Regions from separate parts of the Clostridium sp. CTA-7 genome, predicted to be linked through region 2. Evidence: a T-box and tRNA genes for the amino acid it is inferred to sense, from the RefSeq annotation. Region 2 holds a T-box; the other regions hold tRNA genes.
The links. The T-box of region 2 lies ahead of argS (arginine--tRNA ligase). A T-box ahead of a tRNA ligase gene usually reads a tRNA of that ligase, here a tRNA-Arg.

Region 1: it encodes a tRNA-Arg, which carries the amino acid that the T-box ahead of argS (arginine--tRNA ligase) is inferred to sense. The anticodon was not compared.
Region 3: it encodes a tRNA-Arg, which carries the amino acid that the T-box ahead of argS (arginine--tRNA ligase) is inferred to sense. The anticodon was not compared.

The regions. Positions count from the first base shown of each region.
Region 1 is NZ_BAAAAV010000010.1:87,038-98,386, reverse strand. Features, by position in the region: gene ACYUEX_RS16650 (LacI family DNA-binding transcriptional regulator) at 1-344, opposite strand, end outside; gene ACYUEX_RS16645 (sugar ABC transporter permease) at 461-1,336, opposite strand; gene ACYUEX_RS16640 (carbohydrate ABC transporter permease) at 1,338-2,273, opposite strand; gene ACYUEX_RS16635 (sugar ABC transporter substrate-binding protein) at 2,331-3,536, opposite strand; gene ACYUEX_RS16630 (glycoside hydrolase family 13 protein) at 3,978-5,807, opposite strand; gene ACYUEX_RS16625 (helix-turn-helix transcriptional regulator) at 5,971-6,660, shown strand; gene ACYUEX_RS16620 (metallophosphoesterase family protein) at 7,210-7,878, opposite strand; gene ACYUEX_RS16615 (hypothetical protein) at 8,145-8,408, opposite strand; tRNA gene ACYUEX_RS16610 (tRNA-Arg) at 8,630-8,704, opposite strand; gene ACYUEX_RS16605 (staygreen family protein) at 8,785-9,600, opposite strand; gene ACYUEX_RS16600 (lysophospholipid acyltransferase family protein) at 9,769-10,494, shown strand; gene ACYUEX_RS16595 (MATE family efflux transporter) at 10,686-11,349, opposite strand, start outside.
Region 2 is NZ_BAAAAV010000002.1:495,489-506,837, reverse strand. Features, by position in the region: gene ACYUEX_RS05435 (ComEC/Rec2 family competence protein) at 36-878, shown strand; gene ACYUEX_RS05430 (ribonuclease H-like domain-containing protein) at 945-1,736, opposite strand; gene ACYUEX_RS05425 (FeoA family protein) at 2,023-2,244, shown strand; gene feoB (ferrous iron transport protein B) at 2,256-4,016, shown strand; gene ACYUEX_RS05415 (FeoB-associated Cys-rich membrane protein) at 4,031-4,195, shown strand; gene ACYUEX_RS05410 (AI-2E family transporter) at 4,250-5,386, opposite strand; gene argS (arginine--tRNA ligase) at 5,502-7,193, opposite strand; T-box leader at 7,249-7,456, opposite strand; gene ACYUEX_RS05400 (Ppx/GppA phosphatase family protein) at 7,823-9,331, shown strand; gene ACYUEX_RS05395 (site-2 protease family protein) at 9,390-10,034, opposite strand; gene ACYUEX_RS05390 (LCP family protein) at 10,186-11,349, opposite strand, start outside.
Region 3 is NZ_BAAAAV010000006.1:190,091-201,439, reverse strand. Features, by position in the region: gene addB (helicase-exonuclease AddAB subunit AddB) at 1-612, shown strand, start outside; gene addA (helicase-exonuclease AddAB subunit AddA) at 615-4,370, shown strand; gene ACYUEX_RS13125 (CCA tRNA nucleotidyltransferase) at 4,484-5,827, opposite strand; gene ACYUEX_RS13120 (L,D-transpeptidase family protein) at 5,947-7,179, opposite strand; gene ACYUEX_RS13115 (DUF1189 domain-containing protein) at 7,369-8,130, shown strand; gene ACYUEX_RS13110 (sensor histidine kinase) at 8,388-9,308, shown strand; tRNA gene ACYUEX_RS13105 (tRNA-Arg) at 9,383-9,459, shown strand; gene ACYUEX_RS13100 (Card1-like endonuclease domain-containing protein) at 9,603-10,745, shown strand; gene ACYUEX_RS13095 (6-phospho-beta-glucosidase) at 10,847-11,349, shown strand, end outside.

The sequences.
Region 1 (11,349 bases), on a different contig from region 2:
TTTCTTTCCTTAATAAAACTAATTATATTAAATAACTCTCCTCTATCACTATAATCATTATGTTGAAGAGTCATTGTATATCCATTTTTAGTAACATGTTTACTTATAACATCAATCATTTCAGAGAAAAAAGGATTGAACACCCCTCTTACTAATACTCCTATACTATTTGTATTGCTTTTTTTTAGGTTTCTAGCACTATTATTGGGTATATAATTACTTGTTTTTATTATTTCTAATACCTTTTCCCTAGTACTATCTTTTACATCAGGGTGGTTATTTAATACTCTAGATACAGTACCTACCCCTACTCCAGCTAAACGTGCAATATCACTTATATTCATATTATCTTTTCTCCTTACTACTTAACTATAATTGTATATCACCATTATATACGTATTACTGACATTTTTTAATACTATCAGTCATAATTTTATAGTTTTGTACATATTAGCTATTTTTATTCCTTAACAGCTCCTGCAACTAATCCTGTTGCAACAAATTTTTGTATTGATACAAATAATATTGCTAAAGGTATTGTAGCCATAACTGATGCTGCTGCATAAAGTGTCCAGTTTGTTGAAACCCCTTTATCCATGAATGATTTTAGTCCCATTACTAAAAGTTTCATTGATGGATCCTTCAATAATGCTGCTGATAATACGAACTCTCCAAAGGTACCTATAAATGAAAAGAAGAAAATAACTACTAGCATTGGTTTAGTTAAAGGTAATATTATTTTTTTAAATACTTGTCCATGAGTTGCTCCATCAACATATGCTGATTCATCTAACTCCTTTGGTAATCCTTGAATAAATCCTTTCATTAACCATATGTTGTATGCACTTGCTCCACACATTACTATTATTAAGAATGCGTGATTATCCATTCCCCATGGTAACTCATATGCTACACCTAGAATTGCTGGTAATGCCATTGATGCTGGGAACATTTGAAGTATAAGTAATGCCATTAACCCATATTTTTTTCCTGAGAATCTTAATCTTGAGAATGCATATGCAGCTGGTAAAGTTAATAATACTTGTACTATTGCTACAAATAACGCAACTTTACCTGTATTAAACATCCAAAGTAAGAAATTTGTTTGAGTTAATACTTTTCTATAATTATCAAAAGTTATTTCTGAAGGTATTAGCTCTTTTTGTATAAAGCTTGATCCTGTTGATAATGATGCAGTAACTATTGCAGCTACTGGGAATAAAACAATTGCTATACTTATCCAAATAAATATTCTACCTAACCATAATGTAGTTTTTTCTCGTTTATTCAGTTTCTTCTTGTGCTTATATTTTTTCTCTTTCTTTATATTCAACATACTAATCCACCTCTTTAAACTGGCCTGATGCCCTCATTTGTATGAATGCTATTGTTCCTACAATAAAGAACATTATTATTGATAATGCCGCACCTAAGTCAAATCTTCCAAATTGTGTTGTCATTTTATAAGCTGCTGACCCTAACATGTCTGTATAACCTGCAAAAGGTGTATCCGGTCTTACTGGTCCACCAGATAATAGTAGGAATGCTGCTGAGAATCCACCAAAGTTGAATGACCATGATCCAATTAATAACGGAAATGCTGTTGTAGCTAAGCTTGGTAATGTTATTTTAAAGAACTTTTGGAATCCATTTGCTCCATCTATGTCCGCCGCTTCGTAATATGTTTCTGGTATAGCTGATAAAGCTCCTATACAAACATTCATCATATATGGGAATCCAAGCCATATACTAATTAATACTACAGCCAATCTTGCTGGCCCAACTTGTGTTAGCCACATTATTGGCTCATTTATAATGTGTAATTGCATTAATATTTGATTTACAGCACCATATTGGCTATTTAATAATCCACTGAATGATACTATAACTATAGCTCCTGGTAAAGCCCAAGGAACTACTAAGAAAGCTTTATATAATGAAGCTTCTTTCATATTTTTATTTGAAAGTACTAATGCAAATATCAATCCAACGGCAAAACATCCTAAAGTAATTAATGTTGCACAAATAAATGTCCATGCAAATACTGGTAAAAACACTTCCTTAAGTGGTCCTGTTAAAACATCTTTAAAATTCTTTAAGCCTACAAATCCCCAATCGCCATTCATTGTTTTTAAATTATAATTTGTGAATGCAATATAAATTGTATATCCTATTGGTAAAATTGATAGTATAAACATACTAATCATTGATGGTGATAGAAATTTTAAAGCTCTTAAGTTTTCTTTGGCTGTAATTTTCTTTTTCTGCTTCATCTCAATTCTCTCCTTAGGAATAAAAGGGATGTTATTCATCCCTTTTATCAATTTATTTTATTGTTGAGTTTGTATTCCTTTTTTAATTCCATCAACAATATCAGGTGCCACTACTGATGGATCTTCACCCTTAATAATTCTTGATATACTTCCTGTTGAACCCCATACAGCCTGCATTTCAATAATGTTTGGCATTGGAACTGCATTCTTTGATTGATCTAAGAATCCTTTGAAGTATGGATCTTCTGCTGTTAAACCTGAATCAATAACACTTTGTCTAACTGGTATTCTCTTACCTGCTTTAAAGTAATCTTCTGCCATGTTTTTGCTTAAGTACTCCATTAATTTCCAAGCATCTTCTTTTTTGCTTGATTTAGCTGTTACAAAACCTGTTTGTACACCTAAGAATGATTTATATGGCTTTCCACCTATTGATGGAACTTCTGCAACACCTAAGTTAATTCCTGCATCAACCATTTGAGCTATATCCCATGATCCTGATATATAGAATATTGATTCTCCAGACTTAAAGTTTGCAGATGCAATATCTCCTGTAACATCAACTGGCATTAATTTATGTTTTTGAACTAAGTCTTGAAGGAATTGGAAACCTGCTATTGAACCTGGACTTGCTAATCCAATATCTTTTGCATTTAAGTTACCTTGTTCTCCCCCGAATATATATCCTCCAGTTGTTTGAATAATACCTCCAGTAATATAGAAGTTTCCTAAATCAATTTGGAATCCATTTGGTCCATGTGCTTTTGCCACTTCAATTAATTCTTCCATTGTTTTTGGTACTTCTTTCACCTTATCTTTGTTATATAATAACGCAACAGTTTCTTGTGCAAATGGAACTGCATAGTTCTTTCCACCTATTGCTGTAGCATTCCAAACTGAATCATTTACATAACCTGTTCTATCAAAAGAACTTGGAACCTCATCTACAACTCCTGCAACTTGGTATGTTGATAAATTATCATGACCTACACCTATATACATATCAGGCGCCTTACCTGAGTTAGCTACTTGCAAGAAATCTTGAGCTCCGCCATCATCATTTAACACCTTTATTTCATATCCATTTTCTTTTCCCCAATTATTAGCATGAGTTTGGATTACCTCTCTTTCTTTATCAGTAACCTTAGTCCAAACTGTTAATTCCTTACTCTTTGAAGTCTTTCCTGAGCTTCCACAACCTGTTAGTGCTGATCCTGCAACTAAAGTAGCCATAACTAATGCTATAAATTTTTTCTTAAACATTATTGTCCCTCCATAAAATTATTTATATAAAGATTAATCTCTTTATATCAATTAAAAATTTGTTATTTGTATTAGTTTGTCCTTATTTCTTGGAAGCGTTTCCAGAAATAAAGTTGATTTGTAGATTTTCAATAAAGTTTATAATAAACATATCTGCTAAGGTCTTTCTATATCTAATTTAATATTACAACCTATGCTTAAATTAAATCCTTTATTTATATCTACAAAATCCTTATTATAGAATCTATTGAATAATCTAGCCCTAATTTATCAACATTTTCTACTTAAATTTATTTTAAAACTAATTGGAATTGTTTCCAAAACTCTCTGGAATTGTTTCCAATATTCTGTTCGATTTATGAAATCGATTTATTTTATAGTAGCATTATTTTTTTTAATATTCAACATTTTTTTAATAAATTTTCAGTATTTTTTGTTTTTTTATTTAATTACAACAAATTTATATGCTTCTAATCTTAATTTATCTTTAAAATTTATTTCTTTTCCGTTAAATATATCTATTTTGTTTTTATTTTTTAACTCTTCTAATAGTTCTATTTCTGCTACTTCTTCTGAATTATTTATTATTACTATTACATCTCCCCTTTTATATATTAGCACTGGATTTTCTTTTTCTGTTAGCACCCATTCATTTTCGATTGATTTGAATTCTAAATGCTCCTTTTTAAGCCTAATTAGCTTTTTAGTAAATTCAAACATTTCTTTATCTTGTTTTTCTTCATCCCATACCATACATCTTCTATGAAGTTCTTGCCCCATTCCCTGGTTACCTTCCATGCTGTACTCAGTTCCATAATATATACATGGTGACCCAACTTGAGTGAACATAAATAACAATGATAATTTTACTTTATCTTTGTTTCCATTTGCTACTGTTAATATTCTTGGTGTGTCATGACTATCTAGTAAATTAAAAGTAACTTCATTTATTTGATTCGGATAACTTACACTTATTTGATTTACTAAATGTTTAAACTGCTCTGCATTTATTTCATTTGTGCAAAAATATTCTTTTATTGCTTCTGATAATGGATAATTCATTACTGAATCAAACTGATCTCCCATTAACCACGGTAATCCATCATGCCATACTTCTCCTAGAATATAAGTATCTGGATTTACACTTAGCACTTTTTCTCTAAACTTTCTCCAAAAAACATGGTCAACTTCATTGCATACATCCAATCTCCATGCATCTATATTCATTTCCCCACTCCAGTATTCAGCTACCCTTAATAAATACTCAATAACTTCAGGATTTTCTGTATTTATTTTAGGCATCATAGCTGTACGCCCAAATGTTTCATAGTTTAAATTTCTTCCATCTAACTCTCTTAATGGTTTATCTACAACTGGAAACTTATTTATATAAAACCAATCTTTATACTTAGAATCTTCATTATTAGCAACAACATCTTGCCACTGTGGAGAAAAGTATCCTAGGTGGTTAAATACTGCATCCAGCATTATTTTCATACCTCTTTTATGTGCTTCATCAACTAGCTTTTTAAAAGTTTTCTTGTCTCCTAAAGTTGGATCTATTTCTAAGTAATCTATTGTGTCATATCTATGATTAGTTGTAGCTTTAAATATTGGACAGAAATATAGACCTGTTATTCCTAAATCACATAAATAATCTAGCTTATCTATTACTCCTTGCAAATCTCCCCCCATGAAGTTTTTACCTGTTGGCTCTGTTCCCCATGGTTCTACATTTTTAGGATCTATTGATTTATCTCCATTACAGAACCTATCTGGAAATATTTGATACCAAATTGTACTTTTTGCCCATTCTGGCACCTTTGCTACATCCATATTGTTTAAATATGGGAAACAATAAAAATCTCCTATTCTACACAGCTTACTTTCATCTGAATTTCCATCTAAAAGATGAATTCTTTTTTCTGTAAATAATATTCTTTCATCTTCTCCCTCTAATATAAATGCATATCTTGAACGCTTTTTCTCTGGTTTATGTTCTGCTATCCAATGATCAAAGTATTCAGTTTCTACTTCTTTTCTCATTTCAATACTGACTCCACCAGTCCATGTACTTCCCCCTGCATTCATATTTCCACCATCACAGCCACCTTCATCCCAAATATAAGGATCTCCAATTCTAAGATAAGCTTTTTTAACTTCACCCTTTTTAGTTTTAATTCTTATATGTAGTGTATCTTTATCGTATCCATAAGAATAGTTGCTTTTAGGTATATGATGTATTGCTTCCCTTGTTATACTCTTTGTCATTACTTATTTCCTCCTAGCTATTAACTCATTTCTTTTTAAATCGTTTGCATAATATATTAAGCAGCTTCTTTAACTTGAATTATAGCATCATATTATTTTATTTCTTTTATATTTTTTCGATTTATTGTATAATTTTTATATAAAATTATTAAGGGGAATGCTAATGAATAATCATTTAGATACTGATAAATTTATAGGAGATGATCAGTTTTTTTATACTGATTTTCAAACCTTTATAAAAACTAATGATTTTACCCAAATATTAGATAATCTTAAGAAAAAACATATTTATGAAATTTCTATCGAAAAAGATATTGATGAAAAGAAATATGACTTAATAATTTGGAATGCTTTCTTGTCTAAAGAAATTATTAAAGATAAGATTATAAAAATTGCTTTACACGATGTTTACAATTTCTTTTATTTAAATATTATTAAGTGTAATTCACTTATTGAACTTCAAGAACTTGAAATAAAAATGTTTGAAAAATATACAGTTCAAATTATTAATAATATGGAGATTACTTCTAACTTTGCTGTTAATCGTATTTTGCATTATCTTCATATGCATGTTGAAAACTATTTCTCATTAAATGAGATGGCAGACGAACTTAATAATTCACCATCTTATCTTAGTTCCTTGTTTAGTAAAACTATGGGGATTTCTATTGTTGACTATATTCACAATCTAAAGATTAATAGAGCTAAAATACTACTTAAGACTACTTCTAAAAATATTTTAGAAATATCTCAATTGCTAGGTTATTGTGATTCTAGTCATTTTTCTAAAAAGTTTAAGGAAAAACAAGGTGTTTCTCCTCTTTCTTATAGAAACGATAAGCTTATAAAATAAGAAAGTGGGCATATGTAAGTTTAACAAATTTTATTTGTTAAAAATTTTTAAAAGTTATAGTTTTCTGCATATTTAAATATTATATAGATATTTTTTATCTACTGAATTTCTTGATAAACCTAGTAAAATCAAGGGTTTACAAGGGGCTAACGTTTCGTGAGGTCCTTTAAAAACAAAAAAAATCAATTGTAAAGTTAGCTTCATACTATGGAAAAACTAGAAATTTTAAAAAAAGAAGAGATTAACTACTCTGAATTAAGAAAATATTTATGTGTAAATTGGCGTGGCGTTATGCTACGCCAATTTTGTTATTTTTAGCGGTTTCATCCATTATTTGAAAATTAAAAGTTACTCCACTTACCTTAAACATGTGAAATACTACACTTGCTGCCTCTATATCACTTCCTTGTAGTTACTTTATTAATTTATATGATAACTACAAATATAGGCTATCTAATATCATTACCCATAAGCCTAAAATGCTTCTTGTGCAAATCCTTTTCCCCAATGCTGAATATTAGCATACTTCTTTATCCATTCACCCCATCCTTAAACATAAAACTCTTTCATATCATCTAATCTTAAACAGGCTAGTTTTCCATTTGCCTCTTCAAATACACACCCACAATCAATATATATTGTTTTATCCACTATTTTGATTTTCAAATCATAATCATCATCATCATTGTTAATTGTTTGTACTGGTGTATGTCCACAGACCACTATATAATCTCTATATTTCTTCTCATTGCCTATATTACTTCTATCCCATAAACATATATCTTCTTCTTGTTTTAAAAATTCCTCTAACTCTAGATCATCACAGTTTTTATCAAAATGTAATCCAGCATGGACTAATATGAACTTATCAACAACCTTAATTATAGGTAACTCTTTAATATATTTATATAAAGTTTCTTGATATATATAGTCCTTCTCCATTATCTGTATATGAGTTGATTGCCCACCATTGTAAAACCATAATATAGGGTTTCCACTCTCAAAGTACTCTTCAAGCATTTTTTCATGATTGCCTTTTATTAACGTTATATTTTTATGGCCTAATACATAGTCTAATATTCCTAATGGATTAAGTCCTCTATCAAATATATCTCCAAGAATATAAAGTTCATCAGTTTCATTAAAATCTATTAAGTTAATCATACTTATAAACTTATTATAGCAACCATGCAAATCTGACATAGCATAAATACTCATACCTTTTCCCTCCTATAGAGTGGATTACTTATGTAGTCCACTCATTTATTAGAATTGCGAAATAAAAATAAAAAGACCACAGGATATTCCTCAGTCTAAACTGATATAATTCCCATAGTCTATTATATGAAACTCTCCACTAAAATAGTGAGGTACTAATTCTATTTAATTATTATGCTTATGCTTGTTTTAGCATAAAGCATCTTTAAAATCTAGTTATATCAGCGATTTAAGTGTAGTTACTACATAAATTTATTAGGTAACTACTATATACCCCAATTCTCTTTTAGCTGATTAACTATTTTCATCACTTCTCCATCATCTTTTACTATATTTGAGTGATATCCCTTTGCTAAAGTTTTATATAGTTTCTTATATTTACTTTTATCGCTCTCATTGTGGTTACTATGTTTATGACTCTGATAACCACCATATAAATTATAATTATTGTAGTTACTTTTAAAGTTTTCATAATAACTACGTTCTCGCTCTTTAGCTGCTTCATATTGATTCTTTATATTCTCTGGCATTTCCTCATCTCTAAGTATTTGAAATATATCATAACACTTATCATAAGAGTTATTGCCATATATTTTTTCAAAATCCTCTTTATCTTCTAAATATATTTAAAAATAAATTGTAATTTGATGACACCACAAGATAAACCAAAATACAAAAGGCACCTTTTAGGAATCACCGGCATAAAATAAAAGCCGTAAACCCTTTATATAACTAGGTTTACGGCTTTTTATGGTATCCCCAACAGGGATCGAACCTGTATCTGTCCCTTAGGAGGGGACTGTTCTATCCATTGAACTATGGAGACACAATTACAACTAAATTGTATAATAACATTATGCACATGTCAATATTATCCTAAGCATATGTTATCTCCATATGTTTAATTTATTCCTTGATACTTTTTATAATTACCCCATTAGATTTTACAATTAAATCTACTTTAAGCTTTTTAACTTTTGAGTTTAATTTTATATTAATAGCTGCAGATACTTCATATATTTTATCACAACCATCTATTGATTTTATTTTATTAATGTTAATAATTTCACTTTTATCTACACAGTAAATTATTCCTGCTCCATATAATACGCATAGTTGTGTTTGTATATATGGATTTAAAAGGTTTAATATAACTTCTTCTTCATTACTAAGTTTATTTTTCTTTTTTCTAGTTTCCTCTTCTACTAATTGAAATTTCTCTACTAAGTTATAACCATAGAAATTATCGTAAGTTTCTTGAATATATTTATACTCCTTTAATTTCCCCCAGTTTTCTACTTTATAGAAGTCTTCATACTTTGAATTAAACTTTATAAATACATCTGAGTTATCTAAATGAGGGTATTTTTCTATTAATTGCCTATCACTCAGTATTATTGAATTAATTATCAACGGAAGTCTTCTTCTATATATTTTATCTTTCTTTTTTATTTTATCTATATCATTCTCTTCTCCATCTACATTTACATAAAGATACAGAATATTTTTTCCGTTCTTTTCATGCCATTCTCCATGCATTTCATCATCATTCACACTCACTTTTATTTGGTCATAACCACCACCTATAGATACCATTATCTCTTCAGTATTATTAGAATAAGTAACTATATAATTTCTCGGAGTTACTGGCCCCAATTGAGACACACCATCTTTAAAGTCTATAATAACTTTCCATGGAACTAACCTTTCCAAAATTTTCACCTCAAAAATACGCTTTATTGTTTACTATATGTGCATATTCTTTATATAGTTACTTGCATATAAGGCTTGTCTGTTTATTAAAGAAATTTATATACTTTTATATAGTCTCACTTTGTTGTATACTTTATTTATGTAATTTTATTAAATTATTGAAAGGATTTGATTTTCATGCTTAGATCTATTGTTTGGTATATATACTTTTTTATTGCTTTATTAATCAGTATGCCTCGTATGATAAAAACAAAAAGTCTTGATAAGAAAGGACTAGAAAAAGAAAAGGAAAGAGTTGTTTATAAAGCCACTACTTCCTGGGCTAATGGTCTTCTAAAAGTTGCAGGAGTTAAGGTTACAGTTCATGGGTTAGAAAACCTTCCCAAAGATAAAAATGTTTTATTTATAGGAAATCACCAAGGTAATTTTGATATTCCAATATACATTAGTAAAATTCCTGGTCTAAAAGGATTTGTATCAAAAATAGAAGTAAAAAAAATTCCTGGGGTTAGTACATGGATGGAGTATATGCATTGTATTTTTATGGATAGAAGTAATATAAGAAAAGCTGCTGAGGCTATAGTACAAGGTGTTAAAGTTCTAAAAGATGGACATTCCTTAGTTATATTCCCAGAAGGTACAAGAAGTAAAGGTGACAAAATGGGAGATTTTAAAGCTGGTAGCTTTAAGTTAGCAACAAAATCTAAGGTACCAATAGTTCCTGTTACAATGAGCGGCTCTTATAAGATAATGGAATCAAATAGCCGTAAGTGGATTATAAAGCCAGCTAATGTTGATTTATATATTCATCCTGCTATAGAAACAGCTAATTTAACTAAAGAAGAACAAGATGCTTTACCTAAAAAAGTTTATGAAATAATTAAAAGTAAGTTACCAAGTTAGTCTTTATTAATACTAGAAGTATTTTTAAAATAACTAATAAAAAAAGACCTGAAACTTTATATAAGTCTTCAGGTCTTTTTTGTTTTTATATAATATATAGAAATTTAATATGCATAATTTTAAATTAAATGTCTAAAAAACTTTTAAAATATACTTTATTTAAAATTCTTCTCCTTTTATTACTTATTTCATTATGCAGTTATTTCATATTCTTCTATTACATTTTTAATCCATTTTCCTGATTTTAATCTGCTTCTTTCAAAGAAAATTTTAATAAACTCTTCTGTACATATTAATAAATATACAAAAGTTATTGGTAGACTAAATATTGTAGCTGATAAAAATGCCATTGGCACTGCATAAAACCAAACTGTTCCTAATTGTACTAACGTTGAATAAAGTGTATCTCCACCACCTCTAAATATACCTACAATCATAACTACATTGTAAGATCTTATAGGGCTTATTAATGCCATTATTCTTAATACTGTTATAGTATTCTTAAAGGTTTCTGCTTCTACGTTAAAAGGCTTAACTATTTGTGGTGCTAAAATCCAAACTAATACTCCTATTACTAATCCAAGTATCGGTGCCACTTTTCCTATTTTATGTGAATAATCAACTGCGACATCTTCTTCATTTGAACCTATTTTATTGCCAACCATAATAGCAGCTGCAGAAGCTAATCCTATACATAATACCATAAACATATTATTTAAAGTTGTTGCAATTTGCATAGTAGCAACAGCACTTGTACCTATTTGTGCATAAGCAACTGAATATGCAGTCATTCCTAATGACCATAATAATTCATTCGCTATAACAGCGGTAGATGTATTAAAATAGATTTTTATA
Region 2 (11,349 bases):
AGAGTTGTACTAAATTCAATTTAAGGAGATTAGAATTGAAGAAAAAATTAATTTATCTTATTTTTAACCTTTTTCTAGTAATATTCCTATTTCAATGCAGCTTTAAAAATAGTAAACCTGTATCAATAAATGATAATAAAAACATGAAAGTTCATTATATAGATGTTGGCCAAGGTGATTCCATATTAGTTCAAGTAAACTCTAAAAATCTGCTTATAGATTCCGGTTCTAGCACTTCAAAAGATAAGTTATTAAAATACTTAAAATCTTTGAATATAGATAAATTTGATTATATAGTAGCAACTCATCCACATGAAGACCATATAGGAAATATGAGCTATATAATTGATAAATTTAAGGTTTTAAACTTTTATGCTCCCAAAGTAGAAAGTTCAACAAAAGCCTTTGAAACCATGGTCGAATCACTAATTAGAAAAGATTTGAAAATTAAGGTTTTAAAAGCTAATGTAAAATCAATAGACCTTGGTGAAAATACTAAAGTAGAAGTTTTTTCTCCACTTTCAGAGAATTATGATGACTTAAATAACTACTCTCCTATAATAAAAATATCTTATGGTAGCACTTCATTTTTATTCACTGGTGATGCAGAGGAGTTTTCTGAAAAGGAGGTTCTAAATGCTAGCTTTAATTTAAAATCTGATGTGTTAAAAATAGGGCATCATGGTTCTTCTAGCTCCACATCAAAAAATTTCTTTACTGCAGTAAATCCTTCTATTACAGTAATCTCTGTTGGAAATGATAACAGCTACGGACATCCTACTAATAAAGTATTATCTATTATTGAAGAAACTTTTATTTATAGAACTGATAAAGATGGTACTATAGTAATTACCTCTGATGGAAACTCTATAAAATGATAGATGCTCCTAAAATTTTAGGAGCATCTATCATTTAAGAATTTATTCTTAAATTAATATTTAAATCTATTTTAACTCTTCTAATGCATCCTTTTGTTCACTTAATAATATATTCTCTTCTTCTTCTTTATTTAAGTCTTCTTGTTTATTTACATTATCCTCTGTATTATTAACATCAACTACTTTTTCAACTTCCTGCTTTTCACTTTGTTCTTCTTCTGAATTTACATACTCTTTCCATTTCATATATATGCTATATAAATTCGTAACATCTTGCTCATTGTATAAAAGGATTGTTTCTATCTTTTCTTTAGGCATTCTTAAAATATATTCTCTATCTTTTAACACCTTATTGAAAGTTTTTGCTAGATTAGAGCCACTAATAAGATCTCCTTCTCTATGAATCCCAAATTCTTTTTCCAAATTTTTCAATCCTATAGAGTGTCCCTTTTCCTTTTCATACTCTCTTTGAATATCTATATCTTCAAATTCCTTAGAAAAATTAAATTCTATTCTATATTTTTTAAACAAATAATTTATTACTGTATAATCGTTGTTTCCTGAGAAAGTAACAATTGCTTTTTTTCCTTTTCTTTTCATTTTCAAAAAATATCTTTTAGCCAAATCTAATATTTGTATTACTTCCCCTTTATTTTCTATCATATACTGAGTAACATATAATTTATTTTTTTCATAAATACAAGCTCCAAAAACACCTATACATTTTGGTTTTTTATAAACATAGTGTTCTAAATCAAAAAATATTAGTTCTTCAGGAGGCCTGTTAATTGTATTAGTTTTTAGCATGAAATCTCTTGCTAAAGAATCTACCTCTATTATATTTTCTCTAATAATCACGTTACCACTCTTTCTTCCTTATCATTATCACCTTTAAGTTCCTTAGTTTATCTTATAATATTATATCACCTTTTATAACAATGTAAAAACAAATAAAATTTAAAATCTTTCTACTTATATAATATTATGTAAGTTATTATATGTTCTTTTTAAGATAATTATATTTAAGTAATTTACAATTTTCTATTGATAACTTTTTTCAATTAATAACAAAAAGTATTGACTATCTTTTCACACTTTGATATTATAATATCATGATAATGATTTTCAATACGAGGTGGATGGTATGAGTCTATGTGATTTAAATTTAGGAGAAAAAGCTATAATAAAATCTATAAGTGGTGATGATAAACTTGCTAAAAGATTATTAGCACTAGGTTGCATCGAAGGAACTGAAATTGAACTTAAAAGAGTTGCTCCTTTAGGTGACCCAATAATAGTTAACCTTAGAGGATTTGATTTAGCAATTAGAAAAAGTGATGCTAAAAATATATTTTTAGCTGTATAGGGGGAATACGAATGACAACAGTAGCACTACTTGGAAATCCAAATGTAGGGAAAACTACACTTTTTAATTATTTAACTGGTTCTAACCAAAGAATTGGGAACTGGGCTGGAGTTACAGTTGATAAAAAAGAAGGTTTTTTTAGTAATATTAAAATGGTAGATTTACCTGGTATATATGCCATGGATACCTATTCTAATGAAGAGAAGATTTCTAAAGCATTTTTAGAAACTGATGAAGTCGATGTTATTTTAAATATAATTGATGCTTCTAATATAGATAGAAATCTTTATTTAACAACACAATTAAAGCAGTTTAAAAAACCTATCATATTAGCTATAAATATGATAGACGTAGCAGAAAAAAAAGGTATTAATTTAGATTACAATAAACTATCAGAACTTATGCAAGTAACAGTAATTCCAATAGTAGCTTCTAAAGCTCAAGGAATTGATGCTATAAAAAATGCATTAGAATCTGGTAATTTTTTAAGAAATATAGATGATAATGATTATCAATTCAAAAATGAAAAAGAAACTTATGCATTTATTGAAGATATACTTAGTAAATGTAACAAAACTGTAGATAAATCTAAAACTACTTTTAAAGACAAGTTAGATAATTTCTTACTAAATCCCTTCCTTGCATATCCAATATTTATAATAATAATGGCATTAATGTTTCAAATTACATTTGCATGGATAGGACAACCTTTATCTGATCTGCTAGATGGATTATTAAATGATTCACTTTTACCTTATCTATCAGATTTATTATCTAATACGTCTCCATGGTTCCAATCACTTATTGTTGATGGTATCGTGGCTGGTGTTGGAGGAATAGTTGTATTACTTCCTATAATTCTTGCACTATTTGCTTGTATTTCTGTACTTGAAGACAGTGGTTATATGGCTAGAGTTGCATTTATAATGGATAAGCTAATGAGAAAAATGGGCCTTTCAGGTAAAGCTTTTATACCTATGATTGTTGGTTTTGGTTGCACAGTTCCTGCGATAATGTCTGCTAGAACTTTAGAAAGTGAAAAGGATAGAAAGCTTACCGCATTATTAGTTCCGTTAATGAGTTGTAATGCTAGGTTACCAGTTTATGCTATATTTGCATCAGTGTTTTTCCCTAATTATGTGGGATTAGTAGTTGCTCTTTTATATTTACTAGGTGTTATATTAGCATTTATTTTAGGAATACTATTTAAAAATACTTTATTTAAAAAGGATGAAGAACCATTTATAATTGAGCTACCTGAATATAAAGCTCCTTCATTAAAAAGTGTAGGTAAGCAAGTTTATGAAAAGGCTAAAAGCTTTTTAATTAAAGCGGGAACTATAATCTTTGCAATGAGTGTAATCATTTGGTTCTTATCAAACTTTAATTTTTCTGGCATGGTTGATGTTAATGATAGTATTTTAGCTTCAATTGGAAACATAATAGCTCCAGTATTTAAACCTTTAGGTTTCGGTAACTGGCAAAGTTCAGTATCACTACTAACAGGATTATTAGCTAAGGAAACTGTTGTTGCATCTATGGGAATTATATTTGCTGGTGATTTAACCTTAATGCTTCCAGCATATTTTACAGCTGCATCTGCAATATCTTTCTTAGTATTTGTTTTACTATATACTCCTTGTATATCAGTTATAGGTGCGATGAAGAAAGAATATGGAGCAAAATTCACTTTATTTGCAAGTTCTTATCAACTAGTTCTAGCTTGGGTAGTTTCATTTATAGCATTTAACATAGCTAAATTATTTATATAAAAGAAGGTGTTTCTGTGGAAATATTAATTACTTTAATTATTGTAGCTTTCGCTGGTTTTACAATATATAAAACTGTAAGGAAATCTTCTAAGGGTGGCTGTAATTGTGGTAGTTGCTCTAATCATTGCCCAATGTATGAAGATAAGGAAAATGGAATTAAACTTGAAAAGAAAAAATAGTAAAAGGCTTAAGGGAATTTATTTTTTGTTCCCTTAAGCCTTTTTAACATTAAACTAAATTTTATCTGCAAGCTTTACTAATTCTTCATTTTTCTTCATTAATCTTTCATAATATATTTTTATAGTTGCAATTGTTGGTGATGCAAGAAGCATTCCTAAAGCTCCATAGAATCCCCCACCTACTAATACAGCTAAAATTATGAAAAATGGTCTAACACCTACTTTATCACCAATTAATTTAGGATCTAGATACCATCCATCAAATAATTGTAATACTAGTAAAACTAAAAATACAATTAATCCTTTTGTTGGTGATACAAATACATTAAATAAAAATCCTACTATTTCCCCAATAAAAGGTCCAAAATATGGAATCATATTAGTTACTCCGACGATAACAGCTAATAGAAATGCATACTCTGATTTCACTATAGTTAACAAAACCAATGCCATAGCCGCAATAATTGATGAATCTATAGCTTTAATACCTATATAAGTACCTACCATATTATGATATATTCTAGTAGCCTCAATTAATTTTATAGCTTTTTTCTCTTTTAATATTAAAAACAATACTTTTTTAGTTTCTCTTATTAGTCTGTCTTTATCAACTAAAACATAAATTGAAATTAATAACCCTAAAAATATTTTTACTAATTGACTCGAAATTGTAACTATATAATTTAATGAGCCTTCTAATAAAGCTACTGCCATTGCTCCAACTTGAGTTATAATTTGATTAATATTATCCATAGTTCCTGTAGCAGATATAATTTCTTTTATTGATTCATTATTTAAAATTTTATTTAGCCATCCTTGAGCTTCTTGGATGTAACTTGGCATATTCTTAGTTATATCTATTGCACTATTTACTATATTAGGAATAAAGTATATAGAAGTTAATGCTACTAAAGCTAATAGTAATAAATATGCACTAAGTATTGCTAATCCTTCTGTTAAATTAAACTTTCTTTTTATTAACTTTACTAAAGGATTTAAGACATATGCAAATATTAATCCGTATATGACTGGTAAAAGCAATGACCATAATTTATTTAATATATTGAAGAAATACGAATAATTTTCTATTATCTTAAATCCTACTAAACCTATCAGTAATGCTAAGACAATAGTTATTAATAAATCTTTATTTTTTATATTTTTAAAAATAGTATCTACTCCTCTCTTCAATTTTCATTGATTATATCATAATAGTACTTTAAAGTCTTCAACAATATTATTCTCTTTTATACTTTCATCGAAAATACATTAAGGGATACGACTTTACGTATCCCCTTGAAATTATCTACATTTTATCTACTACTTCTATTCCTAATAATTCTAAAGAATTTTTTATAACTTGACATGTAGCTTTAACTAAATTTAGTCTAGCTTCTTTTAATTCTTCATCCTCTAAATTTAATACTGAATGAGCATTATAGAATTTATTAAAGGATTTAGCTACTTCAATTGCATATCTTGTAACGATTGAAGGTTCTAATTTTTCTATAGCTAAATGTATTTGCTTTGAAAATCCTTCCATTACTTTTACTAACTCAAATTCTTCCTTAGATATAAGTTTAGAATAATCAGGACTTCCTTTTAATTCTCCTGCTCTTGTTAAAATACTATTTGCTCTTGCATATGAATATTGTACATAAGGACCTGTTTCTCCTTCAAAAGAAAGCATTTCCTTCCAGTCAAATACTATATCTTTTTCTCTTGAATTTTTTAAGTAAGTAAATACTACTGCTCCAACACCAATCTTTTTAGCAACTTCCTCTTTATTTTCTAAATTCGGATTTTTTTCATTTATAGTTTCTATAGTTTTATCTATAGATTCTTTTATTAAATCGTCTAATAAAATTACTTCTCCCTTTCTAGTTGAAAGCTTTCTATCTGCGAATTTTACAAGACCAAAGCCAACATGAATACAATCCTTTGCCCATTCATGTCCTGCAAGCTCTAAAACCTTAAACACTTGCTTAAAATGTAGAGCTTGAGGAGTTCCTACAACGTATATACACTTATGGAAATCATAGTTTTTCTTTCTATACATTGCTGCTGCTAAATCTCTAGTTGCATATATTGACGCCCCATCACCTTTAAGAACTATACAAGGGGGCATGTTGTACTCATCTAGCATTACAACTTGAGCTCCATTACTTTCTACTAGTAATCCCTTTTCTCTTAATTCATTAACTACTACATCCATTTTATCGTTGTAAAAGGCTTCTCCAGCATATGAATCAAACTTGACGTTAAATATCTCATAAATTCTTTCAAATTCTTTTAAGCTTAAATCTCTGAATCTTTTCCATAATTCCTCTACTTCTTTATCTCCATCCTCTAATGCTTTAAAATAAGCTCTTCCTTCATCTTCAAGGGAAGGTTCTTTCTCAGCTTCATCATGGAATTTAACATATATTCTTAAAAGCTCATCTATTGCATTTTTCTCTAATGCTTCTTCATTTCCCCATCTTTTATAAGCAGATATAAGCTTTCCAAATTGTGTTCCCCAATCGCCTAAATGGTTTATTCCTTCAACATTATATCCTTCTTTTTTAAATAATTTATATAAAGAATTACCTATTGCAGTTGTAAATAAATGTCCAACGTGGAATGGCTTTGCTATGTTAGGTGATGAGTATTCCACGCAAACAGTTTTTCCATCTCCTACATTAGAAGAACCATAATTTTCACCTTCAGTTAAAACTTTTTCAATTGTGTTCTTTGTAAAGACACTTTTATCTGCGAAAAAGTTAACATAAGGTCCTACATTTATTATTTTTTCAAACCCATTTTTATTTATTTTTTCTGCTAATTCTTCTGATATCATATTAGGTGCTTTTCTAAAAGCTTTAGCTAATTGGAAACATGGAAATGCATAATCTCCCATTTCACTTTTAGGTGGAATTTCTATAAGTTTTTCTATACTCTCAATATCCATATCAATATGTTTACTTATCGCTTCTGCAACTTTCTTTTTATAATCCATTTTTATCCTCCTTAATTTATGCTAATTTATAAAATAAAAAACCGTCTCTTAATAATTAAGAGACGGATTAAATTCCGCGGTACCACTCTGATTGCATAAAATGCCACTCAATGCTTTAACGCAGCTATACGAACTATCCTACTTATAATTTTCAGTAGCTATCTCCAAGGCTCTCTTCCTAATATTTTATCTTATAAGGCTTACACCAATTCCTTACTCGCTTAAAGAATCAAATATAGTACTCTTCTCTTCATAGATAATAAACTTATTACAATTTAATATAAACATTATACATAAATGAAACTTTTATTGTCAACCTAAAAGAGGTTTATATATAAATATATTTAGTTAACATATATATGTTTCACTTAATGATCTACATCATTATGGTGTTATAAGATTAAAAGTTAATAGTCTTATTTAAGTAAAATGGCAAAATTGAAAGCATATATATTTTTAAATTTTTTTATATAAGTTGCTGAAATACTGACTTTGCTTAAATACTATCAATTTCAAAGATAATTTAGTTAAATGTAAAATATTTATTGCAACTTATATACTTTATTAATTAAAGTGATATAATATCTATAAATAAAATAATTTTCATAGTATTTATTAAAGGAGTTTATATGGATAGGGTTGGTATTATTGATATAGGTCCGAGTTCTCTTAGACTTATGTTAACTGAAGTTAATGAAAATGGATATTTTAAAATAATAGACGAGTTAAAAACTTCTATTAGATTATGTCACGATTTAGTTACTGATTATGGCATTTGTAATGAAAATTTTAAAACTATACTTTCTACATTGCGTGCATACAAATCTCTTTGTACTGTTTCTGGAGCAAATAAAATATTTGCTGTAGCTACAGAATCTCTAAGAGAAGCTAAAAATAAAGATGTACTTCTTCCTCTTATAAAAAAAGAGTTAGATATAGATATAAGGGTTTTAAGTTGTGATGAAGAAATTTCTTATAATTTCCTTGGTATAAAAAGAAGTATTTATATTGAAAATTCTTTAATGGTCGAAGTTGCAGGGACAGATACCCACTTAGCATGGGTTCAAGGTGATAAAGTAATAAAAAAAATTACTTTACCTTTAGGAAGTGTTAATTTAACTTATAAATTTAATTTAAAAGATAGAATATCTACACAAGATTTAAATGATGCATTTAGCTTTATATCATCTCAACTAAATGATATAAGTTGGCTTACAGAAACTAAGTTTGATTCTATAATTGGAATTGCATCAACAGTTCGAAATATAGGTAAAATAGACAGAGTAAGAAAAAGATATCCTTTTGATATACCTCATAACTATGAACTTTCTGACTTAGATGTTCAAGAAATATTCAACTTATTAAAATGTAAGGATTTTAAACAAAGACAAAAATTAGAAGGAATTGAACCTGAGCTTGCTGATATTATAGTTGGTGGTACAGCAATTTTTAAGAAAATTGCAAACCTAGTTCAATGTAGTAAAATAATAATATCTGGTCGTGGACTTAGAGAAGGTTTGATGTATGAATATCTACATAGTAAATACTCTATACCAAATGATATCTTAGATTACAGTATTAATGGTATATTAGACACTCTAAACAGTGATAAAAATCATGCTTCTAATGTATTTAATCTGACTTTCAACTTATTTAATGCATTAAAGCCTTTGCATCATCTAGGAGATGAATTTTTACATATAATAAAGACATCTTCTATGCTTCATGATTGTGGAATAAGTATAAATTATTATGGTCATCATAAACATTCATTTTATATAATATTAAATTCTTATATAAATGGACTAACACAAAAAGAAGTACTTATGAGTGCTGCTATTGCTGCATCTCACAGATTTAATAGTTATCAAACTCCTTTAGCTCCATTTTCTTCAGTAATGAATCAATTAGATTTAAGGTCTGTTAAACTAATCGGAGTTCTTATTAAAATAGCAGAAGGTTTAGATAGAAGCCTTGTCGGTGCAGTTAAAAATCTTAATATTAATTTTGACCAAGAAACTGTAACACTTAAGGTTTCTTCAGATATAGATGTAGATTTTGAAATTCGTCAAGCTTTAAGAGCTAGTGAGAAATTTAAAGAAATCTATGGTAAAGAACTTATAATAGAGGCAATTTAAACTTTCAAAATATCCTTATTAATATAAAAAGTGGATTCATATGAATCCACTTTTTATATTAAAATATTATTCCTATAATTAAATATGCTATATTACTAAACAATTTATATATTAAACCCGATGGTATTCTTAATATATATTGTCCTGCTAGAACTATTCCTAAAAGTATAAACATTTGATATTGATAAAGCTTATCTGCAACTTTATAGAAATTTTTAGGACTTATCTCTCTAAATAATTCAAAGCCTGCAAGTCCAGGTATTGGAATTAAATTAAATACAAATAAATTTATATTTATTAATGATATATATTGTAATGCTATAGCAACAATATTAAATGTTGATGAAGACGTAAATTTATAACCTATATTAATCCATATAGCAAATATAAATACCCCTAAAAATCCTACTAATAAATTTGCGAGTGGTGCTGCTAAAGTTACCTTTATTGCATCCTTATGACCTCTTTTATATGCACTTGGATTAGTATCAACAGGCTTAGTCCAACCAAATCCAACTAATATTATCATAACAAACCCCATTAGATCTACGTGAGCTGCTGGATTTAAAGTTAGTCTCCCTTGAAACCTAGGTGTTTTATCTCCTAATTTATCCGCCATTTTTGCCTTTGCATAACCTTGTGCAGTAAAAGCTATTAATATTGCAGGAATACTTAATATTTTAGTTAATAAATAATTTGACATATTTCACCTCCCTATTATTTATCTTATGATTATATCATATTTATTAAATTAAATACTTGTTGTTTAGATTTTTTTAATAAAAAGAGCTTTACTGAGTGTAAAGCTCTTTTCAAATCATTTTACTAAATATTATATAAATTTCTACCTAATATTATTGTGGTTTATTTGGATCTACTGGCTTATTTGGATCTACTGGTTTATTCGGGTCTACAGGTTGACCCGGATCTACCGGCTTATTTGGCTCTACTGGTTTATTTGGATCTACTGGCTTATTTTGGTCTACCGGATTATTCGGCTCTACTGGTTTATTTGGCTCTACTGGTTTATTTGGATCTACTGGTTTATTTGGCTCTGTTACTGATGGCGTTTTATCAGTATTTTTATCATTAAAATCTTCTGGTTTTATGTTATATATAGAATTATATCTAGCCTCTTCCGCATTATATCTTGCTGCTACATTTTGAACTGCTAATAAGTCAAATTCATCTGGATTTGGTAGCTTATTATTAAATATAAAATCATGTAAAACCTTTATGTTTTGTTCAAAGTCTATTAATAAGCACCATCCCTTATCTTTATACAAGTTATCTCTTGCAATAAGATCAGCTTGTGGTATTTGTAATTGTTCAAAGTTTAAATCTGGTAACTTATAAATTGTATATGCTAAGTTTAATGCTTCTGGAATATCTATATTAGTTTTAACTTCATTAGCTAAAGCATTTGCTACACCTACATATTTTAATGGATTAACCTCTTTTAACTTAGAAGCAACTTGATATAAGACTTTAGTTTGTCTTTCTCCTCTTTCAAAGTTTCCATTTCCAACATATCTTATTCTTGCATATGATAAAGCTTGCTGTCCATTTACTTTTTGAAGCCCAGTTTCTGTTATTGGTGGTGAATGTACTCCTGTGGATTCTCCTATATATTTATTTACTTCTTCTATTTCATAATCTTTTATATCTACTTCTATTCCACCGATTTGATCTATTATAGATTCAAATCCCCAAAAATTTACTATAATATATTTATCTAACTTTAAGTTAAAATTTTCTTGTATAGTTTCCATTAATAAAGCTGCTCCACCTTCTGCTCCACGAAGATTTCCCTTTTCATCTTGCTCAGAACTACCAAAAGCAAAGGCTGCATTTATCTTATTTTCTCCATACTCTGGTATGTTAACTAACGTATCCCTCATTATTGTAGTTAACTTAACTTTTTTATTATTATTATCCAAAGTTGCTATAATAATAGAATCTGATCTAGCTGGTTCATCTAATGTTCTTCCATCAGTTCCTATTAATAATACATTTGT
Region 3 (11,349 bases), on a different contig from region 2:
AAATCAGGAGCTAAAAAGTTCAATTTAACAGAAGTTTATTATGGTCTCCAAATACAGTTATTAGTTTACTTAGATGCTCTTATAAAAAATTCAAAGTATATATTGCACAAGCAAGCAATGCCAGGAGCAATATTATATTTCAGAATAGATGATCCAATAATAAAATCTAAAAAACAACTTACAGAGGAAGAAATAAAAGACAATATATTAAAAGAATTAAAGATGAGTGGATTACTTCTTAAAGATATAAATGTTGTTAAGGCTATGGATAATGATATGGAATCATATTCACTAATAATACCAGCGGCGATAAAGAAAGACGGTGATTTTACATCCAGTAGTTCAGTAATTACAGAAGAGCAATTTGATATATTACGAAAATATGTTAATGATAAAATGGCAGAAATATGTGAAGATATGTTAAGTGGTGATATAAAAATAGAGCCTTGTAAAAATAATAGTACTCCATATTGTAATTATTGTGACTACTCATCAGTATGTCAATTTGATACAACAATAGAAAATAATAAATATAGAGTGGTTTTAAAGAAGAGTAACGATGAAGCTTGGAAGTTAATAAAGGATGAGGTAGAGAAGGGAGGTAATAACTAATTATGGGAGATACAAAATGGACAGAGGATCAGCTTAAGGCAATAACTACAAGAGGATGCAATTTGCTAGTAGCTGCCGCTGCTGGTTCAGGTAAAACAGCAGTATTAGTAGAAAGAATTATAAGAATAATAACTAATGAAAATAATCCAGTTGATATAGATAGATTATTAGTTGTTACATTTACTTCAGCAGCAGCAGCAGAAATGAGAGAAAGAATAGCAGCCGCAATATCAAAGGCTCTAGAAGTAAATCCTAATTCTAAGGTTTTACAAAGACAATTAACACTTTTAAGTAGATCAAATATAACAACAATGCATTCATTTTGTTTAGATGTTATAAAAAATTATTATCATGTTATAGATTTGGATCCTACATTTAGAATTTCTGATGAAACAGAAAATACCTTATTAAAGTTAGAAGTTATAAATGATATATTCGAGGATTACTATGAAGATGAAAATCAAGAATTTAGAAATTTAATAGAAGCTTATAGTGGTTCAAGAGATGATCAAAGATTAAAAGATATAATACTTGATTTATATAGGTTCTCAATGAGTGGACCATGGCCGGAAAAGTGGTTAACTAAAAATGCAGAAAGTTTTAATATAGAAAACATAGATGATTTAAACAAAACCATATGGATAGATATATTAAAGGAAACTATAAAAATTGAGGTTTCTGGATATATAAAAATGTTAGAAAAAGCTATAGGAATTATAAAAGATACTGAAGGGTTAGATCCATATGAAATTACTTTCTTAGATGATTTAAATATGTTTAAAAATATTGAAGAGTCATTAAATTACGGTATAGCGGAACTTTATTCATCTATTAGCAATATAAGTTTTTCTAGATTAAAATCAGTAAAAAAAGATAAAGTATCAAATGAAGAAAGTTTAGAAGTAGTTAAGAGTATAAGAGATAGCATTAAAAAGAAAACGTCAAAGTTAATTGAAGATAGTTTTTCTATGACAATAGATGATGCTCTAAATGGAATAAAAAGCTCTTATCCCTATATGAAGATGATAAGCCATTTAACTTTAGAGTTTATAAATAGATTTAAAGAAAAGAAAAGGGAAAGAAATATATTAGACTTTAATGACTTAGAGCATTTGTGCTTAAAGATACTTATAAATGAAGAAAATTATAGTTTAATACCATCTAGTGTAGCAAAAGGTTTTAGAGAATATTTTAATGAAGTATTAGTGGATGAATATCAAGACTCTAACAACGTTCAAGAAGCTATAATAGAATTAGTATCTAGAAAAAATTTAGAAAATCCAAATGTATTCATGGTTGGAGATGTTAAACAAAGTATATATAGATTTAGGCAAGCAAAGCCGGAGTTGTTTTTAGATAAGTATAATAAATATCCTTTAGAAGCTGGTGATTTAAATAGAAAAATACAATTATATAAAAATTTTAGAAGTAGAGAAGAAGTAATTAGTGGTGTAAATTATATATTTAAGGAAGTAATGTCTAAAACAGTAGGAGAGCTTGAGTATAATGATGATGAAGCACTTAATCTTGGAGCTAATTATAAAGAAAATAATGATGAAGATACAATTATAGCAGGTCCAATAGAACTTCATATTCTTGATAAGTCAGGGGAATACACTACTGAGGTAGAGGATGATTATGACGGTGAAGGTGTGACTGAAGAGGAAGAAGATATTGATTCAATAGGCTTAGAGGCAAGAATAGTTGCTAGAAGAATCAAAGAACTTTTAAATCCGGATCCTAAAACAGGAAAAATATATAAAGTTTTAGATAAAGAAACAGGAGATTACAGACCTTTAAAGTATAAGGATATAGTTATATTACTAAGAGCAACTAGAAATTGGTCAGAAATATTTTTAGAAGAGCTTGGTTCAGAAGGAATACCTGTTTATGCTGATACAGGTACAGGATATTTTGAAACTATAGAAATAAGAACAATGATGGCTCTATTAAAAATTATAGATAATCCAATGCAAGATGTTCCTATGATTTCAGTATTACGATCTCCTTTAGTAGGCTTTAGTGCAGAGGAGCTCGGTGATATAAGGTTATTGGATAAAGAAAAATATTTCTACGAGATAATAAAAGAAGTTGCAAATGATATCTATGAAGTAAATGAAAATCTTAGAGAAAAATGTACTGTATTTGTAAATAGTTTAAGTAAGTGGAGAAATAAATCAATATATACTCCTATAGATGAATTTATTTGGTATCTTTATATGGATACAGCTTATTATGGATATGTTGGAGCTATGCCAAATGGTAAGCTAAGACAGGCAAATTTAAAAATATTATTCCAAAGAGCAAAGCAATTTGAACAAACTAGCTTTAAGGGATTATTTAATTTTATAAACTTTATAAATAAAATTAGAAATTCATCAGGGGATATGGGAAGTGCAAAAATACTTGGTGAAAATGAAGATGTTGTTAGAATAATGAGTATTCATAAAAGTAAAGGTCTAGAATTTCCTGTAGTATTTACATCAGGATTTGGTAAGCAGTTTAATTTAATGGATTTAAATAAATCTATTTTATATCATGATGAGTTAGGGTTAGGACCAGATTATGTTGATTTAGAAAGAAGAAATTCCTACAGTACATTAGCTAAGGAAGCAATAAAGAAAAAAATACTATTTGAAACTCTCTCAGAAGAAATGAGAATACTATATGTCGCATTTACAAGAGCAAAAGAAAAACTTATTATTACAGGTGCAACAAAAAATCTAGAAAAATCAATATCAAAGTGGGCTTCAGCAGCGGCTTTAGACGATTATATAATCCCACCATCAGAAGTTTTAAAAGGAAAAAGTTATTTAGATTGGGTTGGAATGGCTATATGTAAGCATAGAGATGGAGAAAAGCTTAGAAAGTATATAGGAGTAAATAATAGCTCAGTAATAAATGATTTTTCAACATGGAATATACAAATGTGGACTAAAAATTTATTAACTGTGGAAAAAAGTGAAGTGGCTGTGGATGAAAATGGTGAGTCTGATTTATTTATAAACTCAGATATAAATTATATAGATAAGGAAATTGAAAGAAGATTAAATTATAGATATAAGTATAGTTTATCAGGGGGATTGCCTAGTAATGTTTCAGTCTCTGATTTAAAAAGATCTCTTTATAATAATGAGGATGATAATGTTATTACATTAAATATATTTAGTGATAAAGAAGTGTTAAGGCCAAAGTTTTTACAAGAGAAAAAGGGATTATCAGCATCAGAAAAAGGAACTATAGCCCACTTTATAATGCAAAAACTAGATTTAAATAAAGTAAGTAGTAAAGAAGAAATAGACGCTCAAATAAATTCTATGGAAGATAAAAATCTACTGACAGAAGAAGAAATCAAAGCAGTACAAAAAATTAGTTTTATAAGCTTTTTTGAAAGTAATCTAGGAAAAAGATTACTAAATGCATTTAATGAAGGAAAGTTATTAAAAAGGGAGTTACCTTTCTATACCGAAATTAGTAGTTTAAACATAGACAATACATTACCTAAAGAGATATATGAAAATGAAAATGTAAGACTTCAAGGAATAATAGATTGCATATTTGAAGAAGATGATTGTATTGTTTTATTAGATTATAAAACTGATTATGTTGAGTATGGCAAAGAGAATGAAATTTTAGATAAATATAGAATTCAAATTAAATATTATAAAGATGCAGTAGAAAGAATTACAGGAAAGAAAGTAAAAGAAAGCTATCTATATTTATTTGGATTAAACAAAGAGTTTAGAATGAATCTATAATGAAAAGATTATGATTTACAAATATAAAGTTAAAGGTTAATAATTTTATAAGTATGAAATAGCAAAGGGGTGGATTAAAATTAAACCACCTCTTTGCTTGCTAATAATACAATTTATTTATAGATAAACTCTTTAGCTAGTTTAAATAATGACTCTTCATCATTTAAACTAGGATTTTCTAAAACTTTATTTAGTAAAAAGCTTAATGTATCGCCAATTAATTTACCAGGTTTTAAATTAAAGTTTTTAATTAGTATTTCACCACTAGTATGAAGATCTTTTATTGAAAGCGGTTCATTATTGTTTAATATTTCATCTACTAAATTATCCATATAATCAACCTTAGCTAAAAATATTTTAGGATTATCTAAGGAGTTTATATCTGCTCGTTGCAAATCAAATAAAAGACCTATATTGTCTTTACCAATAACATTTAATAGCTTTTTAACTTCAAATTTGGTTGGAAGATAATTAACATCTAAAACTAAGTGATGTTCTATTAATTTACAAACTATATTTATAGTATTATTATCAAATCTTAATTTAGATAATATATTTCTGGCCATTATTGAACTTTCTATATTGTGATTAGGAAAATAATAAGATCCATTTCCATTAAATGTGAGTGTGTTTAATTTTCCTACATCATGAAGTAATGCTGATAATCTTAATAAAAGATTATTATAGGTATTATCAATAACTTTAAGGGTATGGCTAAATACATCTTTATTATGATTATTACATTTTGGAGTAAAGTTAGTTAAACTATGAATTTCTGGAAGAATTATTTCTAGTAATCCTGTATTTTTTAATAAAATAAGACCTTTTGATGAATTATTAGAAATTAAAATTTTACATAGCTCATCTCTTACTCTTTCATGACTTATATTACTTACTAACTTATTATTATTTATTATAGCCTTATAAGTAATCTCATCTATATTAAAGTCTAATTGACAACTAAATCTAATTGCACGAAGCATTCTGAGGGAATCCTCTTTAAAACGTTCATCAGGATTACCTACGCAACGAATTATTTTATTATTAATATCATCAATTCCACCAAAATAATCGATAAGTCCAATAGACTTATTGTAAGCTAAAGCGTTTATAGTGAAATCTCTTCTAGATAAATCCTCTTTTATATCAGAAACAAATTCGACTGATGATGGTCTTCTATTGTCTAGATAGGTTCCTTCTGTTCTAAATGTAGTTACCTCATATTGATTATTACTTATAATAACTGTTACTGTTCCATGTTTTAAACCTGTTGGAATAGTTTTTTCAAATAGAGATAAGGTGGTGTCAGGTTTTGCAGAAGTAGTTATGTCATAATCTTTAGGGGAAATTCCTAGTAAGCTATCTCTAACGCACCCACCTACCATAAATGCTTTAAAGTTATTTCTATAAAATGTATCTATAATAAAATCAACTTCATTTGGAATAAATATATGCATTATTTGTCCTACTTTCAAAATATTATATAAATATAATAGCATAATTAAATATTTATAAGAAATGGTAAAATAACCTTAATCATTACATAAATAGTGATTAAGGTTATTTTAATTATATGTTAATTTATTATTATCTTAGTATCATTTGCAATATTGTCATATAACCATTTGGCGTCTTCTACCTTTAACCTTATGCAACCATGAGAGGCTGGAGTACCAAGAGTATCGTCTAATACAACAGTTTGAGTTTTATCAAAGGGAATAGAGTGAAATAAGTAATCTCCCATAAATTGAACCCAATACTTTCCACCTTGACCGAATTCCTCTGCGAAGAACCAATCTCCTCTATTAGTAACGGCAAATATGCCCTTAGGAGTTTCTTTTCCAGATATTCCTGTGGAGCAAGGGAAATTTTTAATCAACTCCCAATTATTTGTTGAACCTTTATATACATACGTCATTTGCTCAGCTAAATTTAAATAAACAAAATAAGATGTTTTACTACTAATAGATAAGGTATTAACATTCTGAGTCGTTATTGCTTGAAGAATTGCATTAGATGTATACTCCGAGTCATCTCCTTGATATTCTTCTCTAAATAATTTTATAGAACTAATTTTATTATTTATTTCTGTTATATCATTTTTACTTAATAAGTTTGAATCATACTCAGACAAAAGATTAATTGCTTTAGTATAATATTTATTTGCAACTAGTTTATCAGAAGTTTCAAGAAGATAGCCCTTATAATTTACTGTACAATCCTTTATATATTCTTGTGCCATTGAATAATCTTCAGCTAATGATTTTGGAACTAGATTAAAGTATTTTATCGCCTTAGAATAATCTTTTGAATTAAAAGCTGAAATTCCTAAATTTAGATAATTATCTTTTTTTGATGAATTAGTGCTTGAATTATTAGATTTTGAAGATATACTATTTGAAGCACTGTTTTCAATAGGAGAATTTTCTAATGCCAAAATTAATTTATCTAATGAAGAATTTAATACATTATAGCTTTTAATTTCAGATAAAACAGCTAGTGCTTGTTTATTACTAATTTCATTATTCTTTAAAGAAACACATAACTTATTAACAATTTCTGTAAAGTATGTTTTTAAGTCTGAATTAATTTGATTTTTTTTAAAAGATATAATTTTTTTGTTCAAAGTATCTTTTGCATCTGAAAACTCACAATTATTAAATGATTTATAGAAACTAGAAGTTACTTGCTTGTATTGATAGTTTAAATAAATATTTACTCCAAACCATAATAAAATAAATAAAGTTAAAATAGAAAGAAGCTTAAAAATAGAAAATTTATTTTTAGGTTTGGGCTTATTATTAAACATTAGTACCCCTCCTTATAATTCATACTATAATCATTAACCAAAAGAGGGAATTTTAATCTGAAAAAAATATTTTTATAAAAATAGCTATTATATATGAATATTGCTATAAAAAACAACTATTGTTTATAAAATTAAATATATATGGTAAAATATTTAGTAAGCGTTTAATCCAGATATTTGGAGGTATTTATGGAAGAAAACATAAGTTTTGTAAATAAAGTTAAAATTAGTGTATTAAATATAGGAAAATATAAGGAGCTATTAAGATTAAGCTTTTCTAAAGCCTTAATTTATTCTATTTTATTAAGCATTTTAGTTGGGGTAGTAACTGGAATTGCTCAGTTTGCAGCAATAAATTTAGTGCAAAAAGCTAGTAGAAATGCATTAACAGATGATAAATTTAGTTTTGAAATGGAGGATGGTGTACTAAATTTTAATGAGTCTCCTATAATAAAGGAAAAAGGAAAGTTAATATTACTTATAGATACTAATAAGTCTTTAGAAGATGAAGAAAGTGTAAGAAAAATAGTAATACACAAGGATATTTCCACAGTAATATTTAAAGATGGAATATCTGTAAGAAATAATGATCAAAAAGTAACCTATAAGTATAAAGAACTTCCATTACCACAAAATTTTGATAATGAACTAATTATTAAAGCTATAGATGCTATGAAACCACTTAAATATATAGTATTTATAGTGAATATTTTTTTAGTTTATTTAACACTCTTATTTTATGCATTTATAATTTCCTTAGGAGGAGCAATTATTAACAAAACTCAAGGTATAAATTTAGATTATGGAGATATATTTAAATTATCTTTATATGCAATGACTTTACCTACATTAATTAAATTAATTTATCCAATAGGACCACTTAGCATATTAGTATCGGGATTTTATCTAATGATAGCTATAAGTAAAATTAAGCTAGAAGCAAATATTTAATTATAAATTTAAAATCCTAAAAAATAATATTAGATTGATTTCATGTATCTTTTTACTAATGAAAATGAAGATTAACATAATAGAAAGAATTATTATACAAAAAAGTGTAATAATAATGTATTAAAAATACCACTAGATAATTAATAATTAAATAAACAAAAGGGAAATTGGAAAAAAACAACAAAAAGCATTGTTGGAAAAATGTGTATATGTTAAACTGTTTATATGGTATTTATGTAAATAAATCTAAATCTGTTATGAAAGGAATTATTATCATGATTATTAGTGAAGTTATAGAATTATTAGATAATAAAAGAGATATAAGTGAGATTATATTAAATGAAAATTTTAATTTTAAAAATGAAGAATTAATTAATGTCATAACAGAGTTAATAGGAAAGGGGATTAATCAAGAAAATTTTTTGCTTAATATTTCTCATGACCTAAGAGGTCATTTAAATGTTATATTAAGTATTATGCAATGTATTGATTATGGTAGCGTAAATATAAAAGATAAAAAAGCATTAGAATATATGAAAATTGTGAAGAGAAATAGCTTAAAAATGTTAAAGTTAATAAATAATTTAATAGATACAACAAAACTAGAAAATAATTACTATGTTCTAAATAAGAAAAACATAGATATAATATCTATGATAGAAAGCACTATAAGTTGTATAGATAAATATGCGAAGCAAAAAGAAATTCAATTAATATTTGATACAAATGAAGAAGAATGTATCATGGCAGTTGATCCAGAGGTTATAGATAGAATTATTATGAACTTACTATCTAATTCTATTAAATTTTCTTATAGTAGTACTAATATATATATAAATATATTAGTACTAAAAGAAGCTATAAAAATTTCTATAAAGGATGAAGGTCCAGGAATATCAAAAGAATATCAAGAAAAAATATTTAATAGATTTTATCAAATATCAAGCAAGAAAGAAAGAGAAAATTCAGGAAGTGGCATAGGGTTGGATTTAGTAAATTACTTAGTAAAGTCACTTGATGGAAATATAGAGTTAAATAGTGAAGAAGGAAATGGATGTGAATTTATAGTAACATTACCAATAACTATTGTAGAAGAAAGTGAAGATTTCTGCATAAGAGGCGATAGTAATAAAATTCAAATGTTAGAAGTAGAATTCTCTGATATATATAATAATTAGTTTGCTATAAGCTAATTAGTTGCTTGATTTATTTCAGTAATTATGATAATATAATTATTGTTAAAATTTTATATGCGGTGGTAGCTCAGTTGGATAGAGTAGCTGGCTACGAACCAGTTGGTCGGGGGTTCGAATCCTCTCCGCCGTACCATAACCTGTAACTTAAGTTGCAGGTTTTTTTACTTTTAGATAAATATTATATAGTAATAATGTACTATTAATTATTTTTAAAATAAAATTTGATTCCTTTGGGTAAATTAGAATCATATAAATTAAAAAAGAAGGAATTTAATTATGAGCGTAGATATATTAGTAAATCAACTAGATGAACATAATCAATCAAGTATTTTAGTAGCTAAAAAATTTAAGCCTAAAGAAGTTTTATTTATATATGATAAAAAAGATGAAGATTTAATGAATTCATTACAGGACTACTATTTAAAGTATGAACCACTAGTAATATTTGAAAGAAGATGTATTAGCGAAGGAAATATAGAGGAGTTAGAAAAAGTTATAAACATAAATAAAAATAAAGATATCTTAATTAATTTAACAGGAGGAAGTAGAATAAATTCATTAATACTTTTGGATATATGTAATAAAAATTCATTAGAATCAATATATGTAGATATAAGAAAAAAGATTTTGTATAAGATAGGTAATGAAATAGAGTTATTAAAAGAAGAGTTTGATGATATGAACTTAGATAGCCTTATAAAGTCTGCAGGAGGAAAACTTATATCTGACTCTACTAGACTTTGTGATAAAGAGGAGCTTATATATTTAACAAAGAAAATATATAAGAACTTAAATCTATGGCATAAATATAAGCAAAAGCTATATGATATGAATATATTTGTGCATGATTATCAAGATTCTGAAAAGGTTATAATTAAAAAAGAAAATTTAAATAGAGAAGAAATACAATTATTAAACAAAATACTTAGTGAGTTAAAAAAGCTTAATGGAATAGACTATTTAGAAATCGATAAAAACCAAATAGAAGTAAATTTTAAAAATGAATATTTAAAGTCTTTTATTTTTAAAAGTGGTACATGGCTTGAAATAGCAACAGATATTATAATACGCGAAATAAAAGAAATGGATGAAGTGAAAAGTGGAGTTATGTTCTTCTGGAATGATAAGAGCAAAATAGTAAGAAATGAAGTCGATGTAGTTGCAGTAAAAGATTCAATTCCCATATGTATATCTTGTAAAGATAGCGATAAATACAATGAAGACGCATTAAATGAATTAGATGTATATAGTAAACAAATTGGTGGAGACAAGGCATATAAGATATTAGTTGCAACAAAAAATCCAATAAAATCTGCAGTAATTGAAAGAGCAAAGGAAATGGACATAGATATTGTTATATTTGATGGAGATGAAGAAAAGTTTAAAGATAAGATACAGAAAATTATTAGAAGGAATTAATTTAATGTAATAAGGATTTTCAAATTTTGAAATTGTTTAAAGGTTTATATATGTATAATTAAGATATAGAAAATAATTTAAACATTATGGGGGGTTGGCATATGGCTAAAAAAGGAATAAAAATAGTTACTATAGGTGGAGGATCAAGCTATACACCTGAATTAGTAGAAGGATTAATTAAAAGATATGATGAGATGCCTGTAAGCGATTACTGGTTAGTTGATATTGAAGAAGGTAAAGAAAAACTAGAAATAGTAGGAGCACTAGCTAAGAGAATGGTTGAAAAAGCTGGCGTTCCAATGAATATACACTTAACGTTAGATAGAAGAGAAGCATTAAAAGATGCAGACTTTGTAACTACTCAATTAAGAGTAGGATTATTGCCTGCAAGAGTAAAAGATGAAAGAATTCCACTAAGTCATGGATTTTTAGGACAAGAAACTAATGGAGCTGGTGGATTATTTAAAGCTTTAAGAACAGTTCCAGTTATATTAGATATAGCTAAGGATATAAGTGAGTTATGTCCAAATGCATGGCTTATAAACTTTACAAATCCAGCAGGTATAGTTACTGAAGCATTATTAAGATATGGAGTTCATAAAAA